3 regions of the Streptomyces sp. NPDC092369 genome follow, and region 1 is predicted to be linked to each of the others. Evidence: riboswitches for the same ligand, from Rfam matches in the RefSeq annotation. Region 1 holds a riboswitch; each other region holds the start of a gene.
The links. A riboswitch is a leader RNA that binds a small molecule or an ion and turns the genes downstream of it on or off. The one in region 1 is predicted to bind cyclic di-AMP.
Positions count from the first base shown of each region.

Region 2: linked by a shared signal. The riboswitch ahead of ACIQI8_RS32420 (transglycosylase family protein) and the one ahead of ACIQI8_RS37265 (C40 family peptidase) in region 1 are both predicted to bind cyclic di-AMP.
Region 3: linked by a shared signal. The riboswitch ahead of ACIQI8_RS28330 (M23 family metallopeptidase) and the one ahead of ACIQI8_RS37265 (C40 family peptidase) in region 1 are both predicted to bind cyclic di-AMP.

Region 1 covers NZ_JBIVQP010000007.1:516,646-523,956, forward strand. Annotated here, with positions in the region: gene ACIQI8_RS37255 (ATP-dependent Clp protease proteolytic subunit) at 82-717, shown strand; gene ACIQI8_RS37260 (hypothetical protein) at 725-1,033, shown strand; cyclic di-AMP (ydaO/yuaA leader) riboswitch at 1,383-1,583, shown strand; gene ACIQI8_RS37265 (C40 family peptidase) at 1,587-2,060, shown strand; gene ACIQI8_RS37270 (ATP-binding protein) at 2,123-2,581, opposite strand; gene ACIQI8_RS37275 (helix-turn-helix domain-containing protein) at 2,795-3,655, shown strand; gene ACIQI8_RS37280 (DUF397 domain-containing protein) at 3,665-3,892, shown strand; gene ACIQI8_RS37285 (8-amino-7-oxononanoate synthase) at 3,957-5,093, opposite strand; gene bioB (biotin synthase BioB) at 5,240-6,463, shown strand; gene ACIQI8_RS37295 (adenosylmethionine--8-amino-7-oxononanoate transaminase) at 6,456-7,311, shown strand, end outside.
Region 2 covers NZ_JBIVQP010000006.1:107,146-114,456, forward strand. Annotated here, with positions in the region: gene ACIQI8_RS32405 (DUF501 domain-containing protein) at 1-462, opposite strand, end outside; gene ACIQI8_RS32410 (septum formation initiator family protein) at 486-962, opposite strand; gene eno (phosphopyruvate hydratase) at 1,096-2,382, opposite strand; gene ACIQI8_RS32420 (transglycosylase family protein) at 2,700-3,398, opposite strand; cyclic di-AMP (ydaO/yuaA leader) riboswitch at 3,403-3,615, opposite strand; gene ACIQI8_RS32425 (transglycosylase family protein) at 3,785-4,753, opposite strand; gene ACIQI8_RS32430 (cytochrome P450) at 4,946-6,223, opposite strand; gene ACIQI8_RS32435 (nucleoside triphosphate pyrophosphohydrolase) at 6,364-7,311, opposite strand, start outside.
Region 3 covers NZ_JBIVQP010000005.1:20,796-28,106, reverse strand. Annotated here, with positions in the region: gene ACIQI8_RS28360 (histidine kinase) at 1-18, shown strand, start outside; gene ribA (GTP cyclohydrolase II) at 65-706, opposite strand; gene ACIQI8_RS28350 (MarR family winged helix-turn-helix transcriptional regulator) at 822-1,337, opposite strand; gene ACIQI8_RS28345 (dihydrofolate reductase family protein) at 1,427-2,557, shown strand; gene ACIQI8_RS28340 (alginate lyase family protein) at 2,771-3,892, shown strand; tRNA gene ACIQI8_RS28335 (tRNA-Met) at 3,956-4,032, shown strand; cyclic di-AMP (ydaO/yuaA leader) riboswitch at 4,344-4,501, shown strand; gene ACIQI8_RS28330 (M23 family metallopeptidase) at 4,512-5,549, shown strand; gene ACIQI8_RS28325 (aldo/keto reductase) at 5,677-6,621, shown strand; gene ACIQI8_RS28320 (PrsW family intramembrane metalloprotease) at 6,648-7,311, opposite strand, start outside.

The DNA of each region.
Region 1 (7,311 bases):
CCTCATTCTAACGTCACGTACGTCCTGTACATTTTGTACAGACACAGTCAGGCGCAGTCAGACGCAGAAGGAGGGGCACCCATGACCCGACCGATCGCCCGCCATGTCCTGCCCGAGTTCACCGAGCGCACCAGTTCCGGGGTCCGGACGATGGATCCGTACTCGAAGCTGCTGGAGGAGCGGATCGTCTTTCTCGGGACGCCGGTAGACGACGTGTCGGCGAACGACGTGATGGCGCAGTTCATGCACCTCGAGTACCAGGACCCGGACCGGGACATCTCGCTGTACATCAACTCCCCCGGCGGCTCGTTCACCGCGATGTCGGCGATCTACGACACGATGCGGTTCGTCACCTGTGACGTGGAGACCATCTGTCTGGGGCAAGCCGGCTCCTCCGCCGCGGTGTTGCTGGCCGCGGGCACGCCGGGCAAGCGGCTCGCGCTGCCGGGTGCGCGGGTGGTGCTCCATCAGCCCGCCTTTTCCGGGCCGGTTGAAGGGCAGGCGAGCGATCTGGCGATCCAGGCCGAGGAGTTGATGCGGACCCGCGACCTGCTGGAGGAGCTGTTGGTACGGCACACCGGCCGCACGGCGGAGCAGGTGCACGAGGACATCGAGCGGGACAACATCCTTGATGCGCAGGGGGCGTTGGAGTACGGCCTGGTGGACCGGATCGTCTCCACCCGCAAGACCACGCTCACCCCGCCCGCGGGGAGGTGAGCCTCCGGTGCTCCCACCCGAACTGCCGCCGCTGCCCGCGCTGACGCGCGCCGAGGGCGAGTTGATCGACCGTTATCTCGATGTGGTCGACCTGCTCGGCCGGATCAACCCGGCGCGGCACGGGGACACCTACCGCGGACTCCGGGCCGCGCAGGCGTTGGTGTCCAAGGCGGCCGAACTACGTGACGCGCTGGCGCTGATGCACCAGCGGGGCGAGGCCGAGGTGCACGCCCCCACCTTGGCGCGGGCCCTGCGGGTCCTGGACGGCGAGCGCCGCACCGCACGGCTCACACTGCCGCCGCACTCCGCCGGTTGACGCGGGCGTGGCCGGTTCGGATGTCCGCCGCGCGGTCGGGACGTCCGGACCGGCGGCGAAACGGACCAAATGGTGTACCCCCGTTCGGAGGAGTTGCGGCTACTTTTTCGCGACCGTCAGGCTTGCGCAACGCGCGGGGTTCGAGGGCCGCATGAGGCGTTCCAGTGCTGGTCCGGGGGCCCGTGCGTCCTGGACACCGGCTCGAACACAGGGGAGTCCACCCGAACGGGTGAGTGGTGAGTAACCCCACAAATCCCCGATTCCGTTGGGCTTTTCGGACATTCATAGGTCAAGATCCCTGTCTGACGACAAGACCCCGCCGCAGCGGCGGGGCGATCCGGGCGGACGCCGAGTCCTACCGCCGCCCGGATGACAGGTCGACAGGATTGCATCGGTAGGAGTGGAGGACCCAAGCACGACGGGTCGCCGGGACGGTCACGCCATGACCGGGTCGAGCAGCCCTTGGGGTGAAGCCGCGAGTGTGCGGCCGGGCAACTTCGCCAGCCCGAATCCGACAGGTCATCCTTCACAGGCGGCTGACGAAGGGTTGCGCATGTCTGCGCTCAATCGTGTCCCGTCGCTGATGGCCCGGGCCGGTACGGCCTCCGCTCTCACCATCGCCGCAGTGGGCGGCTCCGTCGTGATCCCCGGTGTCGCCTCCGACGCCGCGGCCGCGACGCCTGCGACCAAGGCACTTCACATCGCGGCGTCCAAGAAGGGCTCCCCGTACAAGTACGGCGCCACCGGACCACGCCGCTTCGACTGCTCAGGGCTCACGCTGTACTCGTTCAAGAAGGCGGGCAAGAAGCTGCCCCGCACGGCGGCCCAGCAGTACAACAAGACCCACCACATCTCCGCCAAGAGCCGCAAGGCCGGGGACCTCGTGTTCTTCCACTCGGGCTCCAGCGTCTACCACGTCGGCATCTACGCCGGGAAGGGAAAGATCTGGCACGCCCCGAAGACCGGGGACGTGGTGCGGCTGCAGAAGATCTGGACGAAGAAGGTCTGGTACGGCCGGGTCAGCTGACTCTCCCGCGGGGGTGACGGCGACCTGACACGCCGTCGCCCCCGCGGGGCTCGACACCGGCTCTACGGCTCCTGCTGTCCGGCGGTCGTGACCGGGCGCGCCGGTACGGTCCACGGCAGTTCGATGGAGACCGTCTTGCCGCCCTCCGGGGTGGCCCGCACCCGCAGCCGGCCGCCGCACTCCGCGGCCAGCCAACGAATGATCACCATGCCCCGGCCGTTGTCCTGTTGGACAGCGGCCGGCAGGCGTTTGGGGAACCGGGGGTGGCTGTCGGTCACCCCGATGTGCAGTTGTTCGTCACGGTCCAGCACGATGTCCACCGTGAAGGTGGGTGACTGGCCGAAGGTGTGCTGTACGGCGTTGGTGGCCAGTTCGGAGACGATGAGCCGGATGGTGTCGGCCACCTCCGTGTCGGACGGCAGACCCCACTCCGCCAACGTCGAGACCACATAACCGCGGGCGGTGGCGACCGAGGCGGGTTCGCTCGGCAGAGTGACGGATGCTTCCAGGTGGTCTGCCATGGCGACGTCGTCCCTTTCCCGCGGGACCGGGGTCCGACACAGAGCGGATGGTTCGAGTACGGTCCCGGACTGGTGCTTCGTCGCCAGAGTGCCATTCCCGCACCGGTCACGGGTGGCGATCCACCAAGATATGCATATATCTGTCGCTCGAAGCGGTGAACTCTACGACGGGAGACCGTATTTGGGCGCCCCGGAAGGAGTAAGGAGAGACCCATGCAGCACGGACCCGCGGTGCGCCGCCGGAAGCTGGGCGCCGAACTGCGTTCGTTGCGCACCGGGTCGGGGCTCACCAGTGGTGAGGCGGCCCGGATGGTGGGCTGGCATCAGTCGAAGGTGAGCCGGATCGAGACCGGCGCCAGCGGTGTGAAACCGGCCGATGTGCGGTTACTGCTGGATGCCTACCGCGTCTCGGATCCACAGTTGCGGGAGATGCTCCAGATGCTGGCGGGCTCCGACGAGGGCGGCGGCCGGCACCACTGGTGGCACGCCTACCGCGGGGTGCTGCCGACGACGTACCGCGACTTCATCAGTCTGGAGTCCCAGGCGAGCGCGATGCGCACGCTGGAGACCTCGGTGGTGCCCGGGCTGTTGCAGACGCCCGAGTACGCGCGGGCGGTGACCAGGGCGGCCGTCGGAGGTCTGGACGACGAACGGCTCGACGCGCTGGTCGAGGTGAGGCTCGCCCGACAGGACGTCCTGCGTTCGAATCCGCCGCTGAAACTCAGCGCGATCCTGGACGAGGCGGTGCTGCGCCGGGAGATCGGCGGCCCTGACGTGATGTCACGCCAGCTGGCACGGCTCATCGAGGCGGCGCGCCTGCCCCAAGTGCGGCTTCAGGTACTGCCGTTCACCGCCGGGGCGCATGTCGGCGTCACCGGACCTTTCGTTGTCTTCTCATTTTCGAGCACTTCTGATCTGGACGTGGTTGTTCTCGACCACTTGACGAGTAGCCTCTACCTCGAACGGAAAGAAGACCTCCAGGCCTACATCGAGGCCTTCAACGCCCTTCAGAGCTATGCCCTTTCACCCGAGGACTCGTTGGATTACATCGCCGGGATAGGTGACGGCGCGTAAGGAGGCACCATGTCAGCACTGCCTCGGAACGTACCTTCCAGTACCCATCTGCACGGTGTGCGATGGCTGCGCAGCAGCTACAGCACGGGAGCGAACAACTGCGTCGAAACGGCGCTGTCGCTCCCCGGCCCCTGGGCGGGGCTGCTCGCCGTGCGCGACTCCAAGGACGCGACAGGACCCGTCCTGCTCTTCTCCCCCGAGAGCTGGGCGGGCTTCACGGCCGCGTTCGACGCCTGATCGGTTCCGTGTCCAGGACCTGATCAGTTCCCCATCCGGCGGCGCACGGCCGTGTCACGCCGACTCATGGTCGCGTTTCGCCGATCACATCCACAGCGCGTTCGATCTGTGCCTCGGAGAGGTCAGCGCGGGCTGTCAGCCTGAGCCGTGAGATGCCGTCGGGCACGGAGGGGGGTCGGAAACACCCCACGACGAGCCCCGCGGCACGGCAGTCGGCCGCCCATCGCAAGGCCCCTTCCGGGGACGGCGCGCGCACGGAGACCACCGCGGCGTCGGGGCGTACCGCCTCGTGCCCCGCGGTGGTCAGGCGTGCGTGCAGTTCGGCGGCCACCGCACGCGCGCGTGCCGCCCGCTCCGGTTCCCGGCGCAGCAGCCGCAGGGCAGCCAGGGCGGCGCCCGCCGCCGCGGGGGCCAGGCCCGTGTCGAAGATGAACGTGCGGGCCGCGTTGATCAGATGGTCGATCACCCGCGCGGGACCGAGGACGGCGCCGCCCTGGCTGCCCAGCGACTTGGACAGCGTGACCGTCACGACCACGTCGTCGGCGCCCGCGAGCCCGGCCGCGTGCGGGGCGCCGCGTCCGCCGTCCCCGAGGACGCCGAGCCCGTGCGCGTCGTCGACCAGCAGTCCCGCGCCGTGCTCCCGGCACACCCCGGCGAGCGCGGCGAGCGGGGCCGCGTCGCCGTCGACCGAGAAGACCGTGTCGGACACGACGACCGCCGTGCCCTCGGGCCCCTGATGGGTCCGCAGCGCCTTGCGCACGGCCTCCGGGTCGGTGTGCGGGACCACCTGCGTGGTGCCCCGGGCCAGCCGGCAGCCGTCGATGAGGGAGGCGTGGTTGCCCGCGTCGGAGACGATCAGCGAGCCGTGCGGGGCCAGGGTCGTGACCGCGGCGAGGTTGGCCGCGTACCCCGAGGAGAAGACCAGCGCCGCCTCGAAGCCGCAGAAGTCGGCCAGCTCGCGCTCCAGCTCCGCGTGCAGCTCCGTCGTCCCGGTGACGAGCCGCGAGCCGGTCGAGCCGCCGCCCCAGGTGTACGCGGCCCGCGCAGCGCCCTCGGCGACCTCGGGGTGGTGCGCCAGACCCAGGTAGTCGTTGCTCGCGAGGTCGAGGAGCGGGGAGTCGGCCGGGCGCGGGCGCAGGGTCCGTACGAGCCCGGCCCGGCGGCGCAGCAGCGCCTGCTCGTCGATCCAGCCGAACGCCATGGCTCCTCCGGGCTTTTGTAGGCAATGAACAGACACTAGCCGCAGGTGCTCCCGCCCATGATGTGGCAAGGCACACACGACGAAGTCCCTTCGTTGTGCGAACTCTCCTTGGCCGAAAGCCGCTCCGTAGGACAGGATCGGCTCTCATGGACCTGCTGAACACGCTGGTGGACAAGGGGCTTCGGCGCGAGCTGCCGACCCGCGAGGAGGCTCTCGCCGTCCTCGCCACTTCCGACGACGACGTGCTCGATGTGGTGGCCGCGGCCGGCAAGGTGCGCCGGCACTGGTTCGGGCGCCGGGTGAAGCTCAACTACCTCGTCAACTTGAAGTCCGGACTGTGCCCGGAGGACTGCTCCTACTGTTCCCAGCGGCTCGGTTCCAAGGCCGAGATCCTGAAGTACACCTGGATCAAGCCGGACGAGGCGTCGAAGGCGGCGGCGGCCGGTTTGGCGGGAGGTGCCAAGCGGGTCTGCCTGGTGGCGTCCGGGCGCGGACCGACCGACCGTGACGTGGACCGGGTCTCGGACACGATCAAGGCGATCAAGGACCAGAACGAGGACGTCGAGGTGTGCGCCTGTCTCGGGCTGCTCTCCGACGGCCAGGCGGAGCGGCTGCGCGCGGCAGGCGCGGACGCGTACAACCACAACCTGAACACGTCCGAGGGGACGTACGGGGACATCACGACCACGCACACCTACGCCGACCGCGTGGACACCGTGCAGAAGGCGCACGCGGCCGGGCTGTCCGCCTGCTCCGGTCTGATCGCGGGCATGGGCGAGACCGACGAGGACCTGGTCGACGTGGTGTTCTCGCTGCGCGCCCTCGACCCCGACTCGGTTCCGGTCAACTTTCTGATCCCGATGGAGGGCACCCCGCTCTCCCAGGAGTGGAACCTCACCCCGCAGCGCTGCCTGCGCATCCTGGCGATGGTCCGTTTCGTGTGCCCGGACGCCGAGGTGCGCATCGCGGGCGGCCGCGAGGTCCACCTGCGCACCATGCAGCCGCTGGCCTTGAACCTGGCCAACTCGATCTTCCTGGGCGACTACCTCACCAGCGAGGGCCAGGCCGGCCACGCCGACCTGGAGATGATCGCGGACGCCGGGTTCGAGGTGGAGGGCACCGGCCAGGTGACCCTGCCGGAGCACCGGGCGACGGCGGGCGCGGGCTGCGGGTCGCACGCGGGCGGCGGCTGCGGGTCCCACGAGAACGGCGAGAGCGCCGGCTGCGGGTCGCACGCGGGTGGCGAAGTCTGCGGTACGGCGACTGCCGCGCCCGCGTCCGCGTCCGCGGCTGCCCTGAACGAACCCCGTACTGACCTGGTCTCGGTCCGTCGCCGTGGTGCCGGAACGGACCTCGCGCCCAATGCCTGACCTGCCCGTCCCGCCCGGCCTGTCCGTCCCCGAGCTCCTGGAGCTGGATCGGCGGCACGTCTGGCATCCGTACGGGCCGATGCCCGGTCGGCAGGAACCGCTCGTCGTGGAGTCGGCGAGCGGGGTCCGGCTGAGGCTGCGCGGGGCGGACGGGAGCACGGACGAGGTCGTGGACGGCATGTCGTCCTGGTGGTCGGCGATCCACGGCTACAACCACCCGGTGCTCAACGAGGCCGCGCAAGAGCAGCTCGGCCGGATGAGCCACGTGATGTTCGGCGGCCTGACGCACGAGCCCGCGGTCCGACTGGTGAAGCACCTTGTCGACATGTCACCCGAGGGCCTGGAGCATGTCTTCCTGGCCGACTCGGGCTCGGTGTCGGTCGAGGTGGCGGTCAAGATGTGTCTGCAGTACTGGCGTTCACTGGGCCGCCCCGCGAAACAGCGCCTGCTGACCTGGCGCGGCGGCTATCACGGCGACACCTGGCAGCCGATGTCGGTGTGCGACCCCGAGGGCGGGATGCACGAACTCTGGTCCGGGGTGCTGCCCCGCCAGGTCTTCGTGGACGCGCCGCCGGAGGAGTACGAGGAGTCGTACGCCGACCGGTTGCGCTCGGCGATCGAGCGCCATGCCGACGAACTGGCCGCGGTGATCGTCGAGCCGGTGGTGCAGGGTGCGGGCGGGATGCGGTTCCACTCCCCCACGTATTTGCGGGTGCTGCGCGAGGCGTGCGACGCGCACGGCGTGCTGCTGGTGTTCGACGAGATCGCGACCGGTTTCGGGCGGACGGGCGCGCTCTTCGCGGCGGACCACGCGGCCGTGACGCCGGACGTGATGTGCGTCGGCAAGG
Region 2 (7,311 bases), on a different contig from region 1:
CGCCTCGTCGCCCAGCGGGTTCACACCGGGTCCCGCGGCCAGGGAGTGCCCCACCAGTACGTGCAGGCACTTCACCCGGTCCGGCATGCCGCCCGCGCTCGGGAAGCCCTCCAGGACCTCGATGGCGTCGCGGCGGGCGAGGTAGTCCTCGTGCGCGGCGCGGTAGGACGCGGCGAGTTCCGGGTCCGTCTCCAGACGGGCCGTCATCTCCTTCATGACGCCGTTCGCCTCCAGCGTGCCGATCGCCGAGGCGGCGCGCGGGCACGTGAGGTAGTACGTCGTCGGGAAGGGCGTGCCGTCGGGGAGGCGCGGGGCCGTCTCCACCACATCGGGCTGGCCGCACGGACAACGGTGGGCGATGGCGCGCAGCCCGCGCGGCGGACGGCCGAGCTGCTGCTTGAAGGCCTCGACGTCCGCGTCGGTGGGCTCGGTGCGCGGGGTGGTCGGCGGAGGGGTTTCCACTGCGGAGTGTCTCTCTGGTCAGGTCACTGGTCGGAGGCGTCGGACTTGTCGACCCCGTCCCAGACGTTCGAGTACCAGGGGCGGTCGGCCGCCCCCAGGTCGGCGCGCGACTGCTTGGTCAGGTCCGGGTCGATCACGATGTAACCGGTCTCCCCGGGCATGACGTAGTGCAGCCGCTGCCGGATCTGCTGCTCGGCGTACGCGTCGTCCTGCCAGCGCGCCTTGAGGTCGCGCAGCTGCTCGACCCGCTCCTTGGCCTGCTGCTTCTGCCGCTGCAGGTCGGCGACCTCGGCGCGCTGGGAGACGTACTGCCTTATCGGGTAGGCGAGCGCCACCACCAGTGTGCAGACGACGAGCGCGAGCAGGGCCGCGCGGCCGGTGAGCCGGGAGCGGCGGGCCTGGCGCTTGGTCTGCGAGCGGTAGACCCGGGCGGCGGTCTGCTCGCCGAGCAGCCGGATCCGGGTGGCGGTGGAGAAACGGTCCCGGTCCTTGACGGCCATGTCTCCGCCTCCCCTTTCACACGCGCGTACGTCCCCGCACACGGTACGGGACCGAGTACGGGGACGTACGTACGACTGGCTCGGGCTTGACCCTGTACGGCTCAGCCCTTGTTCAGGTCAGCCCTTGTTCAGGTCAGCCCTTGAAGCGCGGGAAGGCGCTGCGGCCCGCGTACACCGCCGCGTCGTCGAGGATCTCCTCGATGCGCAGCAGCTGGTTGTACTTGGCGACGCGCTCGGAGCGGGCCGGGGCGCCGGTCTTGATCTGGCCGCAGTTGGTGGCCACGGCGAGGTCGGCGATGGTGACGTCCTCGGTCTCGCCGGAGCGGTGGGACATCATGCACTTGAAACCGTTGCGCTGGGCCAGCTCGACCGCGTCCAGGGTCTCGGTGAGCGAGCCGATCTGGTTCACCTTGACGAGCAGCGCGTTGGCCGCGCCGTCCTCGATGCCACGGGCCAGGCGCTCCGGGTTGGTGACGAACAGGTCGTCGCCGACGATCTGCACCTTGTCGCCGAGGCGGTCGGTGAGGACCTTCCAGCCGGCCCAGTCGTCCTCGTACAGCGGGTCCTCGACGGAGACGAGCGGGTAGGCCGCCACGAGCTCCTCGTAGTACTCGGTCATCTCGGCGGCCGAGCGGGACTTGCCCTCGAACTCGTACTTGCCGTCCTTGTAGAACTCGGAGGCGGCGACGTCGAGCGCGAGCGCGATCTGCTCGCCGGGGATGTAGCCGGCCTGCTTGATCGCCTCAAGGATGAGGTCGAGCGCGGCGCGGTTGGAGTCCAGGTTCGGGGCGAAGCCGCCCTCGTCGCCGAGGCCGGTGGACAGGCCCTTGCTCTTCAGGACCTTCTTGAGGGTGTGGTAGACCTCGGCGCCCCAGCGCAGGGCCTCGGAGAAGGACTCCGCGCCGATCGGGGCGATCATGAACTCCTGGATGTCCACGTTGGAGTCGGCGTGCGAGCCGCCGTTCAGGATGTTCATCATCGGCACCGGCAGCAGGTGCGCGTTCGGGCCGCCCAGGTAGCGGAAGAGCGGGAGGTCGCTGGCCTCGGAGGCGGCGTGGGCGACGGCGAGGGAGACGCCGAGGATGGCGTTGGCGCCGAGCGAGCCCTTGTTGTCGGTGGCGTCCAGGTCGAACATCGCCTGGTCGATCAGGCGCTGCTCGGTGGCGTCGTAGCCGACCAGCTCCGGGCCGATCTGTTCGATCACGGCGAGGACGGCCTTCTCGACGCCCTTGCCCTGGTAGCGGTTGGGGTCACCGTCACGCAGCTCGATGGCTTCGAAGGCACCCGTGGAGGCGCCGGAGGGGACGGCGGCACGACCCGTGCTGCCGTCGTCGAGGCCGACCTCGACCTCGACCGTGGGGTTGCCTCGGGAGTCCAGGATTTCCCGGGCTACGACGACGTCGATGGACGGCACGAGCATCTCCTTCTTCAATGTGACGCGGCTACGCGGGCCGCGATGGCTCTGCGGGACCGAGCCTAACCGTCCCGGGGCGAACAGCCAGCCGATGGGCCGCCCCTTGGACAGAACCGAGAGTAAATTGTTTCCGAACGGAACAAAGCAGACGGGCAAAAAGAACCCCGCCCCGGTGCGTACGGGGGAACACGCACCGAGACGGGGAGTCCGTGGGGACGGGGGAGGCCCTCACGTGCCGTCCATGATGGACGACACACCTGTCGGACCGCTGTGGCTCAGCTACCGGATCCCTGTCACCAGGGGTCCGGCGTGGGGCGCCGCTGTCACTTGAGGTGCAGCTGCTGACCCGGGTAGATGAGGTCCGCGTCCTCGACGATGTCCTTGTTCAGCCGGAACAGCTTCTCCCAGCCGCCCTTGACCTTGTGCTTCTCGGCGATCGTGCTGAGGGTGTCGCCCTTGACGACCTTGTACTCGCCGTCGCCCTTCTTGACCTTCTTGCCGGTCGGGGTGGTGACGGTCTTCTTCGCGGCCGGACGGTCGGCCGAGCGGGAGGTGCTGGTCGAGTCGTTCGAGCGGGTGCTGGTGCCGCTGCTCGAAGAGCTGTTGTTCGAGGAGCTGGAGGAGCTCGACGAGCCGCCGCCGTTGTACGCGGCACCGGACAGGCCCGTGCCGCAGACCGGCCAGGCACCCTTGCCCTGGGAGGCGAGCACCTTCTCGGCGACGGCTATCTGCTGCGACTTGCTGGCCTGGTTGGCCTGCGCGGCGTACTGGGTACCGCCGTAGGCGGCCCACGTCGAGGCGGAGAACTGCAGACCGCCGTAGTAGCCGTTGCCGGTGTTGATCGACCAGTTGCCGCCGGACTCGCAGCTGGCGACCGTGTCCCACTCGGAGGCGGTGGCGGCGGAGGCGTTGCCGGCCGCCATGAGCGGGGCGGCGATGGCGACACCGGTCACGCCGGCGAGCGTGGCGACGCGGGTGGCCTTGGACGGACGACGGTGCTTGCCCTTGCTGGAAAACAGCATGCGGAGATCCCCTCACCGACGCCTGCGAGGTGAGCTGTCGGGTTCGGGCCGTGTGAGTTGCCCGGCCGCGCACCTCTCGGCGCACGACTTCACCCCAAGCCGGTCCGGCACTGTCTGCCGGGCCCGGCACTTACCTGGGTCCCCCGCTCCTGCCTACGGCGCTGTGAAGCGACGACTGTTCCCTACGGCCGCTGGCAGGATTCGGCGTTGCGGCATTCGGGGTTCGTGTTGACGAACGGTGATGACCGTAGACACGGATTCCGCGGAAACTCAAAGACGATCAGGGCTTCTGAGAGTCATCCCACACTTTCACCAAACCGGACATTCAGTCCGAAGACCGTCGTTAACTCCCGTCGCTTTTCGCCCCGTTCAGCCCTTGTCCGCCCCTATTCGCCGGGAAGCCTCAGGGTCTGACCGGCCGCGACGTCGTTCGGGTCGGCGCCGATGGCCTGCCTGTTCTCCGTGTAGAGCGCGCGCCACCCGCCGTCCAGGCCAAGGGAGTCGGCGATGGAGGCGAGAGTGTCACCGCCGCGGACGGTGTACGACCCCTGCGGAGACCCTCCCGCGTCGTCGCCGGCCGCGTCCTCGTCGGCGCTGGCACCGCGGTGCTTGCCGGAGCCGATCGCACCGGTGTCGACCAGGCTCCAAGAGCCCACGGCCTGCTCGGACTTGTCCGAGTTCTCACCCTTCGCCCGATCTGTCGACGGGCTGTCGCTCTCCCGTGAACCGCTCGCCGTCGACTCGGACGGGGAGTCGGAGGGCGAGAGGTACTCGTCCGTTTCGTCAGGGTTGGTCGAGGAATCGGATGAAGAGTCAGGTGAGGCCGACGGTGACGTGGACGAGTCCGTCGAGGACGAGTCGTCGGACGTACCGCCGGGCGTGTTGGACAGGCCGGTGGAGCCCGAACCGTCCGAGGAGGAGGAAGAGGAGGAATCGGAGGAGTCGTCCAGGATCCCGGTGTCGATGTCGGTCGACCCGTCGTCCGCCGACAGCCCCGTGGTCAGCCCGCAGGTGTGGAACGCGCCGACGCCCTGGTCGTCCAGGAGCTTCTCGGCGACGGCTATCTGCTGGTTGCGGCTGGCCAGGTCGGGGCGCGAGGCGTAGTCGAGACCGCCGTACCGCTCCCAGTCGTCCTGCGAGAGCTTGAGCCCGCCGTAGAAACCGGTCCCGTCGTTCTGGCTCCAGGAGCCGCCGGTCTCGCAGTTCGCCACCTTGTCCCAGGTGGTGCCGTCGGCCGCGCTGGCGCTCACCGCACCGAGGAGCGGGATCGCGATGGCGGAGCCTGTCACGCCGGCGGCGACGAGGAGGGCCGGAGCCTGGCGGGGGCGACGGTGACGACCGTTCCCGGAGAGCATGCGGGGGCCTTTCAGGAGACAGCGGTGACGAGTGCGACGCGTGGTGCTGGGCACCGCACTTGAACGGTGAACGTATAGGCACTCCATTGCTTGTCACAAGTTAATGCCGCGTAGATCACGTGAAGATCACATAGTTGAATGTGCGTCATGTTTGCGCAGGTGGACACGTGCTCCTGCGCGGTGACGATCCGGTCACCCGGGTGGCGTGAACTCGACCGGCAGCGTGCGCAGTCCACGCATGATGAGTCCCCCACGCCATCTCAACTCGGCCGGATCCACGGCGACTCGGAGGTCCGGCAGCCGGGTCAGCAGCGTGCGGAGCGCGGTCTGTCCCTCCAGCCGGGCGAGCGGGGCGCCGAGGCAGTAGTGGATGCCGTGGCCGTATCCGAGGTGCTGGTTGTCCCGGCGGGAGAGGTCGAGGGTGTCCGGCTCGGCGAACCGCGCCGGATCCCGGTCCGCCGCCGCGAGGACGACGAGAACGGGGTCGCCGGCCGCGATGTCCTGCCCGCCGACGGTGAGCGGTTGGGTCGCGAACCGCCAGGTCGCCAGCTCCACCGGCCCGTCGTAGCGCAGGAGTTCCTCCACGCCGGTCTCCAACAGGCCGCGTTCGCCGGCGGCCAGGGAGTCCTGGAGGCGGGTGCGCTGCTCGGGGTGGGTGAGCAGGGCGTACGTGCCGTTGCCGATGAGGTTGACGGTGGTCTCGAAGCCGGCGAAGAGCAGGATGAACGCCATCGCCGCGGCCTCGTTCTCGGTGAGGTGCTCGCCCTCGTCCGAGGCGCGGATGAGGCCGGAGATGAGGTCCTCCCCGGGCACGGGCTCGGCCGGCAGGGATGCGCGCTTCTTGTGAATGAGTTCCAGGAGATACCCGCGCATCTTCTTCACCGAGCGCGCGACCCCGCCTCTCGGCCCGCCTCCGTGCCGGATCATCATCCCCGCCCAGTCCCGGAAGTCGTCCTGGTCCTCGCGCGGGACACCGAGCAGGTCGCAGATCGCGTAGATGGGGAGCGGGAAGGCGAACTCGTGGATGAGGTCCGCGGACCCCCTCTCGGCGAACCGGTCGATGAGGTCGTCGGCGAGCTCCTGGACGCGAGGGGTGAACTCGGCGACCCGGCGAGGCGTGAACGCCTTGCTGACCAGCCGACGCAGCCGGGTGTGGTCCGGCGGGTCGATGTTGAGCAGATGGGTCATCAACTCGGCATTGCGCTCACCGGGGATACCGGTCTTGCCCTTGGCGTGCGCCGGCTCGTCGTGATGTGCCGGGTTCTTGGAGAGCCGCGGCTCGGCGAGGGCCTGCTTGGCATCGCCGTAACGCGTGACCAGCCATGCCTCCACCCCGCTCGGCAGCCGCGTGCGATGCACGGGCGCGTGCTCCCGGAGCCAGGCGTAGGCGGGGTAGGGGTCGGTGGCGAACTCCCAGGTGAAGAGGTCGGGGGCGGAGGCGGTGGAGTCGGGGGCGGTGGAGTCGGGCACGGGGGCGGGGGTGGCGGTGGCAGAAGCGGGCGCAGGGGTGGGCGTGGCGGGGGCGGGCGCGGTGGCGGGCGTGTCAGGGGCGGGCGAGGTGATGGGCGTGGCAGGGGCGGGCGAGAGATGGGGGCGGTCCGGCTGATCGGTCACTCCTCGTCGTCCCCCTTGTCAGCTTCCGCCTTGTCCGCATCGGCCTGGTCCGCATCCGCGATCCCGGCGCCCTCGCTGTCCGCACCCGAGACCCGAACGCCCTCGCCGCCTGTCCCCGACGCCTCTGCCTCCCGTACCGCGTCCCGATACGCACGCGCCGCCGCTCGCAGCGCCGCCTCCGGGTCGATGCCGTCCGCCTCGGCGCGTACCGCCAGCGTGAGCAGCTCGTAGCCGATGCCGTCCTTGGAAGGCAGGGGGACCTCCAGGCCCGCCGTGCGGACGCGGGACGCCAGTTTCGAGGCGAGGGCGAGGCTCGGCTGGCCGAGGGGGATGCCCTCGGTCACCGAGGTGCGCCGCTTCTCCGTCGCCTTCGTGCGCAGCCAGTGCTCCGCGACCTCCTCGGGCGTGGCCGCCGTCTCGTCGCCGAAGACGTGCGGGTGGCGGTGGATGAGCTTGGCGACGATGCCGGCGGCCACGTCGTCGACGGAGAAGGGGGCGTCCGGGTCCTCCTCGGCGATCCGGGCGTGGAAGACGACCTGGAGCAGGACGTCGCCGAGCTCCTCGCGCAACTCGTCCCGGTCGCCCTCCTCGATCGCCTCGACGAGTTCGTAGGCCTCCTCGATGGCGTACTTCGCCAGGCCCTTGTGCGTCTGCCGGGAGGTCCAGGGGCACTCGGCGCGGACGCGGTCCATGACCTGGACGAGGTCGAGGAGACGGGCGCCCGGCAGGTCGTAGGAGGCGGGGAGCAGCTCCAGCTCGGGCATGTGGACGCGGCCGGAGCCGGCGAGCCGGGCGAGGCCGTCGGTGAGGGCCGGTTCGCCCTCACCGGTGGCGACGACGACCACCGTCCGCCCACCGGCACACGCGTCGACCAGTTCCTCGGCGCTCGGGGACACCTCGTCGACCGCTGTGCCCGCTTCCCGCAGATACGGCAGCTGCGGGTG
Region 3 (7,311 bases), on a different contig from region 1:
CTGCCCTGCGTGTGGTGACCCGCGTGCACCGCGGGGCCCGCCCCGACCGGCCCCGTCGAGTCCGTCAGCCCGCGTTCAGCTCCGTCAACTGGCCCAGCGGCAGCGTGTGGTGGGTCTGGAGGACCTTCGCGCGCAGGTAGCGGACGTTGTGCGCGGTCTTGAAGACGCCGGTGGGGACGCGGTCGCGGACGGCGATGCCGAGGGAGCGCAACTGGTCGGCCTTGTCCGGGTTGTTGGACAGCAGGTCCAGCTCGTCGATCCCGAGGGACCGGAGCATCTGCGCCGCCGCCGTGTAGTCGCGGGCGTCCTCGGGCAGACCCAGGGCCGCGTTCGCCTCGTACGTGTCCAGGCCCTGGTCCTGAAGGGCGTACGCGTCGAGCTTGTTGTAGAGACCGATGCCCCGGCCCTCCTGGCGCAGGTAGAGCAGGACGCCGCCGCGGTCGGCTATGCGCTCCACCGCCTCGCGCAGCTGCGGCCCGCAGTCGCAGCGGGCCGAGCCGAAGACGTCACCGGTCAGGCACTCGGAGTGCAGGCGGACCAACGGGGTGGTGCCGGGGGCCGGTTGGCCCAGGACGACCGCCACGTGTTCCTGGCCGTCGGTCAGGCCGTGGAAGGTGACCATCTCGGAGTCGACGCTGTAGCCGTCTTGGAAGCGCAGCGGGACCCGGACGCGGGAGCGCGGCGTTGCGGCAGGGAAGTCAGGCATGCGGGTTCTCCCGGTCCGGTGGACGAGTACCGATCTGCTTCAAAACTGAAGCAGATCCATGGTCACGGACCCTACCCTATGTTTTAAATTTGAAGCAACGGGTTTGTGAGCCTGCTCACGAACAGGGCGAGGACGACCGGCGGCGCCACGGGACGTCCTCCCGCGTGGCCTCGGACCCGTCGCCCTCCAGCGCCCGCACGATCCCCGCGCTGATCTCCTCCAGCTGACCCACCTGTTCCGGGGTGAGGTGGTCGAAGATGGCCGCGCGGACCGTCTCGACGTGCCCGGGAGCGGTCCGCACCAGGGTCTCCATACCGGCGTCGGTGAGCACGGCGGTGCTGCCCCGCTTGTCGGACGGACATCCCTCACGCCGTACCAGACCGTCCTTCTCCAGCCGGGTCACCGCGTACGTCAGCCGGCTTCGGGTGATCTTCGTCCGCCCGGCGAGATCGGTCATCCGCAGCCGGTGGTCCGGTACGTCGGAGAGGTTGGCCAGGATGGAGTAGTACAGGTGGGGCATGCCGGCGTCCTGCTGGAGCTGCCGGTCCATCGCGTCCTCCAGGAGCTGCGATGCGGCGATGTACGCGCGCCATGCGCGCTGCTCCTCGGGAGTGAGCCAGCGAGTCGTCATGGGACCAGTGTAGGTTTGTTTCAAACTTGAACCAAGCCCCGCCTTGAGAGAGCTCGAACCCAGCTCCGTCTCGCAGAGAGAGCGCGTCGATGCCCCACCCGTTCGTCCTGCTGTCCGCCGCCGTCTCCCTCGACGGCTATCTCGACGACACCGGCCCCGAGCGCCTCCTGCTCTCCTCCCCGGCCGACTTCGACCGCGTCGACGAGGTACGGGCGTCCGTCGACGCGATCCTGGTCGGCGCCGGCACGATCCGCGCCGACAACCCCCGCCTGCTGGTGAACTCGCCCGAGCGTCGCGCCGCCCGCGTGGCCTCGGGCCGGCCGGAGTACCCCCTCAAGGTCACGGTCAGCGCCACCGGCGACCTCGACCCGGCCGCCAACTTCTGGCACACGGGCGGCGAGAAGGTCCTGTACACGACGGACAAGGGCGCCGACCGGGCGCACGCCCTGGGCCTGGCCACCGACGTCGTCCCGCTCGGCCCCGACCTGGACTGGCGCGAACTCCTGACCCACCTCCACGAGGCACGCGGCATCGACCGCCTCATGGTCGAGGGCGGCGGCACGATCCACACCCAGCTCCTGCGGCAGGGCCTCGCGGACGAACTCCACCTGGTCCTGTCCCCGCTCTTCGTGGGCACCCCGACCGCGCCCCGCCTCTTCGGCCCGGGCCCCTACCAGCCCGGTCGCCTCCGACTCCTCGAAACCCGGCGGATCGAGGACGTCGTCCTCATGCGCTACGAGCCCACCGCCCCCGGCACCGGCCCCCTCCCCACCGCCGCCGACCACCACTGGCTCCGCCTCGCCTGCGAACTGGCCACCCAGTGCCCGCCCTCCGACACCGCCTTCAGCGTCGGCGCGGTCGTGGTCGCCGCCGACGGCACGGAACTGGCCCGCGGCCACTCCCGCGAGGACGGCGACCCGGTGGTCCACGCCGAGGAGGCGGCCCTGGCCAAGCTCGCCCCCACCGACCCGCGTCTCGCCTCCGCCACGATCTACAGCAGTCTCGAACCCTGCGCCCACCGGGCCTCCCGCCCCAAGCCCTGCGCCCGGCTCATCCTCGACGCGGGGGTACGCCGGGTGGTGACGGCGTGGCGCGAGCCGGACACCTTCGTGACGGCGGCGGACGGGAACGGGTTGCTGGCGGCGGAGGGTGCCGAGGTGGTCGTGATCCCGGAGTACGAGGAGCGGGCGAAGGCGCCCAACTCCCACCTCCTGGCCTGACGTCCGCACCACTGCTCCGTCGGTCCGATCGGCCCAACAGATCCTGCGCCCCACTCCCCGAGCGGTCACTCTGCGAGAGACCCCGAACGGACACAAGCGGAGGTACTGGTAGCAGTGAGGCCATCCCGAAAACGAGCCGCCGTGCTCCTGATCGCGCCCCTTCTCGCCGTGACCCTCGCCTCGTGCGGCAGCACGGACACCGGTACCCGGACCATGGCCCGCGCCCTCCCCCCGGACGCCACGTTCACCCACCCCGGCGTGCTCGTCAGCAAGGCGCAGCTGGACTCCGTACGAAAGAACGTGACCGCCGGGAAGCAGCCGTGGCTGAAGGCGTTCCTGGCGATGCGCGACAGCAAGTACGGGTCGTACAAGTACCGGCCCGAGCCGTACGAGAACGTCGACTGTCCCTGGGGCGGGAAGGTCGCGCAGGGGTGTGTGGAGGAGCGGGAGGACGCGATCGCCGCGTACACGCAGGCACTGCTCTTCAGCGTCACCGGCAAGCAGGAGCACGCGCTCAAGGCGCGCGAGATCATGGACGCCTGGTCGGCGAAGATCAAGCGGCACTCCGAGGAGGACGCGGGGCTGCAGACCGCGTGGGCCGGGTCGACATGGACGCGCGCGGCGGAGATCGTGCGGTACGCGCCGGGGGCCGGGTGGCCTGCCGACCGGGTGGCGCGGTTCGAGAGGATGCTGCGGACCGCCTATCAGCCGCTCGTCACCGAGAAGCTGCCCGACTACAACGGCAACTGGGACCTCGCGATGACCGACGCGGCGATCGGCATCGCCGTCTTCACCAACGACCACAAGGCCTTCGACGCCGCCCTGGCCCGTTTCCGCGACCGTGTGCCCGCCTACTTCTACCTGGAGAAGGACGGCAAGGTCCCGCTCACCGTGGCCGGCTCGACCATGAACACGCCGCAGAAGCTGACGACGTACTGGTTCAGGCAGGGGACGTACAAGGACGGCGTCGCGCAGGAGACCTGCCGCAACTTCAAGCACGTCGGCTACTCGCTCGCCGCCACCGCGCACATCGCCGAGACGGCCTGGCACCAGGGCGTCGACCTGTACGGCGAGGTCAAGGACCGGCTGACCGCGGCCCTCGCCCTCCATGCCCGCTACCAGCTGGGCGAGAACCCGCCCGCGTGGCTGTGCGGTGGCAAGGTCGACCGGAACATGGGTCCCGACCTGGAGGTCGCCCTCAACCACCTGGAGGACCGGCTCGGCGGCTCCGTCCCCGCCGCCCACAAGCTGGCCGAGGAGACCCGCCCGGCCGGTACCGACGATCTCTTCGTCTCCTGGGAGACCCTGACCCACGCCGGAAACCCGGCCGCCTGACCGGCCCGGCTGCTCCTTGGTCACTCCCGTCCCGCGAATGGCGTACAGTGGAGAACACAACGGCGCGGGGTGGAGCAGCTCGGTAGCTCGCTGGGCTCATAACCCAGAGGTCGCAGGTTCAAATCCTGTCCCCGCTACCAACGGCCCAGGGCCGGAGTCCGGATCATCGGACTCCGGCCCTGAGTCTTTTCCCGCGCGCGTCCCGCTCCTCACTTCGGCTGTTGTCACGCCCGGTGAGCAGGTGAACGCCCTCCGCGCAGCAACTGACATACCGTCAACACCTCCAGGCATTCCCGGGCTTGGTCAACTCGCCCGAATTTCACCGGTCATGGCCTGAACGTCCTGCGTGAAAACGTTAATGATCAAGCCGAACAGCTTGGAATCCCCACCCCGTGTCTATTAACGTTCGATAACGCAGCGCGGTCGTCCCAGCCGTCACAAGAGTCGGCTCCGTGCGCACGTGCCGAATCCCGCAAGGGAACCGGGGAACCACCAACTTGGGGTGAATCGCACGTAGTCCGTCGTGTACGCACGACCGGTTTACGCGCGTAGGAGACCTTCCTGCTCCGAACCCGTCAGCTAACCCGGTAGGCGAGAAGGAAGGAAGGAGTACGCCCAGGTGGCGTCCAACCCCCCTGCCCCGGCGGCCCCGTTCGTGCCGAGCCAGCGTGACAACGAGATCTTCGGCTACGGCGGACCCCGCACCGACGAGGGCCCTTGGGAGGAATGGAACCCCACCGAGGATTCCGTCCGCCCCAACCGCGGTCGCCACCGCGTCTCCAAGCAGCGCGGCGGGGGACTCGCCCGCAGCTCCACGGTTCTGGGCGTCGGTGTCATAGCCGCCGTCGGCGCGGGCGGCATGGCCAGCGCCAACACCGGCAAGCCGCCGGTCTCCATCTCCGTGCCCGACCTGCCCAACGTCGGCTCGGTCTTCGGCGAGACCTCCAGCCCCGCCGTCAAGGGGTCCGCGACCGCGCTCAGCAGCGTCGGCGTGACCTCCACGGAGACCGCGCAGGGCACCAAGGATGCCGGCGAGGTGCTGCGCGACCGCATCATGGCGCAGGCCGAGTCGCAGCGCGTCCAGGTCGACAGCAAGGTCCAGTACGCCACCGAGGCCTCCCTCTCCAAGCAGGTCGACGAGGCCGCCGCGAAGGCGGAGAAGGCCGCTGCCGCCAAGGCCGCCGCCGCGAAGAAGAAGGCGGAGGCGGAGGCCAAGAAGAAGGCCGAGGCCGCGAAACTGGTGGAGCTGGCCACGCAGTACCGGCTGCCGGTCGCCTCGTACACGATCACCGGCACCTTCGGGCAGGCCGGTTCCCTGTGGTCCTCCGGGTACCACACGGGCCTCGACTTCGCCGCCCCCACGGGCACGCTCATCAAGGCCATCCACAGCGGCACGGTCACGGAGGCCGGCTGGGCGGGCTCGTACGGCTACCGCACGATCCTCACCCTCGACGACGGTACGGAGCTGTGGTTCTGCCACCAGTCGTCGATCGGCGTGAGCGTGGGCCAGAAGGTCGCCACCGGCGATGTCATCGGCCGCGTGGGCGCCACCGGCAACGTGACCGGCGCGCACCTGCACCTGGAGGTGCACCCGAACGGCCAGGCCGACGGCATCGACCCGATGACGTGGCTGCGCAGCAAGGGCCTCACCCCCTGACACAGGGCGCCACCCATAGGCGCCGGCAGTCGTCGCCAGGTTCCCGGAACAGCGGACTCCGCTTGTTTACGGGAACTTTGCGGCTTTCACGGAAGACCGGCCTCCAGGGTGGGCGTTGATGTGAAGCATGACTTCACTGCGCAAGCTCGGCTCCTCCGACCTGGAGGTCTTCCCCCTCTCCCTCGGCGGCAACGTCTTCGGCTGGACGGCGGACGAGGCGACCTCCTTCGCCGTCCTGGACGCCTACACGGCGGCAGGCGGCAACTTCGTCGACACCGCCGACTCCTACTCGTCCTGGATCGAGGGCAACTCGGGCGGCGAGTCCGAGACGATCATCGGCAAGTGGGTCAAGGCCCGCGGCAACCGCTCCGATGTCGTCATCGCCACCAAGGTCAGCCAGCACCCCGAGTACAAGGGCCTGTCCGGCGCGAACATCAAGGCCGCCGCCGACGCCTCGCTGCGCCGCCTGGACACCGACTACATCGACCTCTACTACACCCACTTCGACCAGCCCGAGGTGCCGGTCGAGGAGATCATCGGCGCGCTCGACGAGCTGGTGCGGGCGGGCAAGGTGCGCAACATCGCCGTCTCCAACATCACGCCGGAGCGGCTGCGGGAGTCCCTGGAGTTCTCCGACCGCGAGAACCTGGCCCGGTACGTGGCCATCCAGCCCCACTACAACCTCGTCTCCCGCGACACCTACGAGGGCGAGCTGCGGGACATCGCCGCCACCGCGGGCCTCGCCGCCGTCCCCTACTTCGCCCTGGCCGCCGGCTTCCTCACCGGCAAGTACCGGCCCGGTACGACGGTCGAGAGCGCGCGGGCGGGCCGCGCCGGCGCCTACGCGGAGTCGGAGCGGGGCCTGCGCGTCCTGACCGCCCTCGACGAGATCGCCGCCGCCCATGACGCGCAGGTCGCGACCGTGGCCCTGGCCTGGCTCGCCGCCCAGCCGACGGTGGCCGCGCCGATCGCGTCCGCGCGCACGCTGGACCAGCTGCCGGCGCTGCTGGCGGTGGCGGACCTGACCCTGACGGAGACGGAGATCAGCCGCCTGACGCAGGCGTCGGCCTGACCGATCCGTGGCTCTACGCGATTGATTTACGGCTGATACGGGTTGTACGCGGGATACGGCGACGCCGGATAGGCGGGCTGCGCCGGATACCCGTACACCCCGTGCACCGGCCAGGGCGGGGCGGTCACCGCGACCGGCGGGGCCGTCGCCCTGGCCGCGTAGTCCAGCGCCGGACGGGCCACGTCCTTGCGGCGCCACAACTCGGCGAGCAGTTCCCTCTCCCGTACGACGAAGTCGGCACCGGCCCGGCCGCGGCGCCCCCGGTGCCGCAGGAAGGCCAGGGAGGTCGCGTACGCCTCGTACTGGGCGACCGCCCTCGCCGCGGGCTTGCCGTAGTGGCGGGTGGCGTAGTCGCGGGCGAGGCGGCGGGCGCGCATCGAGCCGAGGGCGAACGGCTCGGCGGGGGTGAGCCAGCCGGCCATCGTGTAGGCGGGCAGCTCCTCGCGCACGGTCCGCAGCTCGCGCTGCCTGGTCCAGATGACCAGCCAGGTCAGCAGCCCGAACGAGGGCACCATGAACGCGGCGTAGACCCCGAAGAACCCGTACTCGCCGAACGTCGACGAGCTGTTCCAGATCGCGTGCATGCCCATCGCGAGCAGCAGTCCCGACAGCGGGGCGAGGACGCGGCGCAGGTGCTGGCGGTCCCCCGAGAGCGCGGCGATGCCGAAGCCGATGCCGGTGCAGACGGTG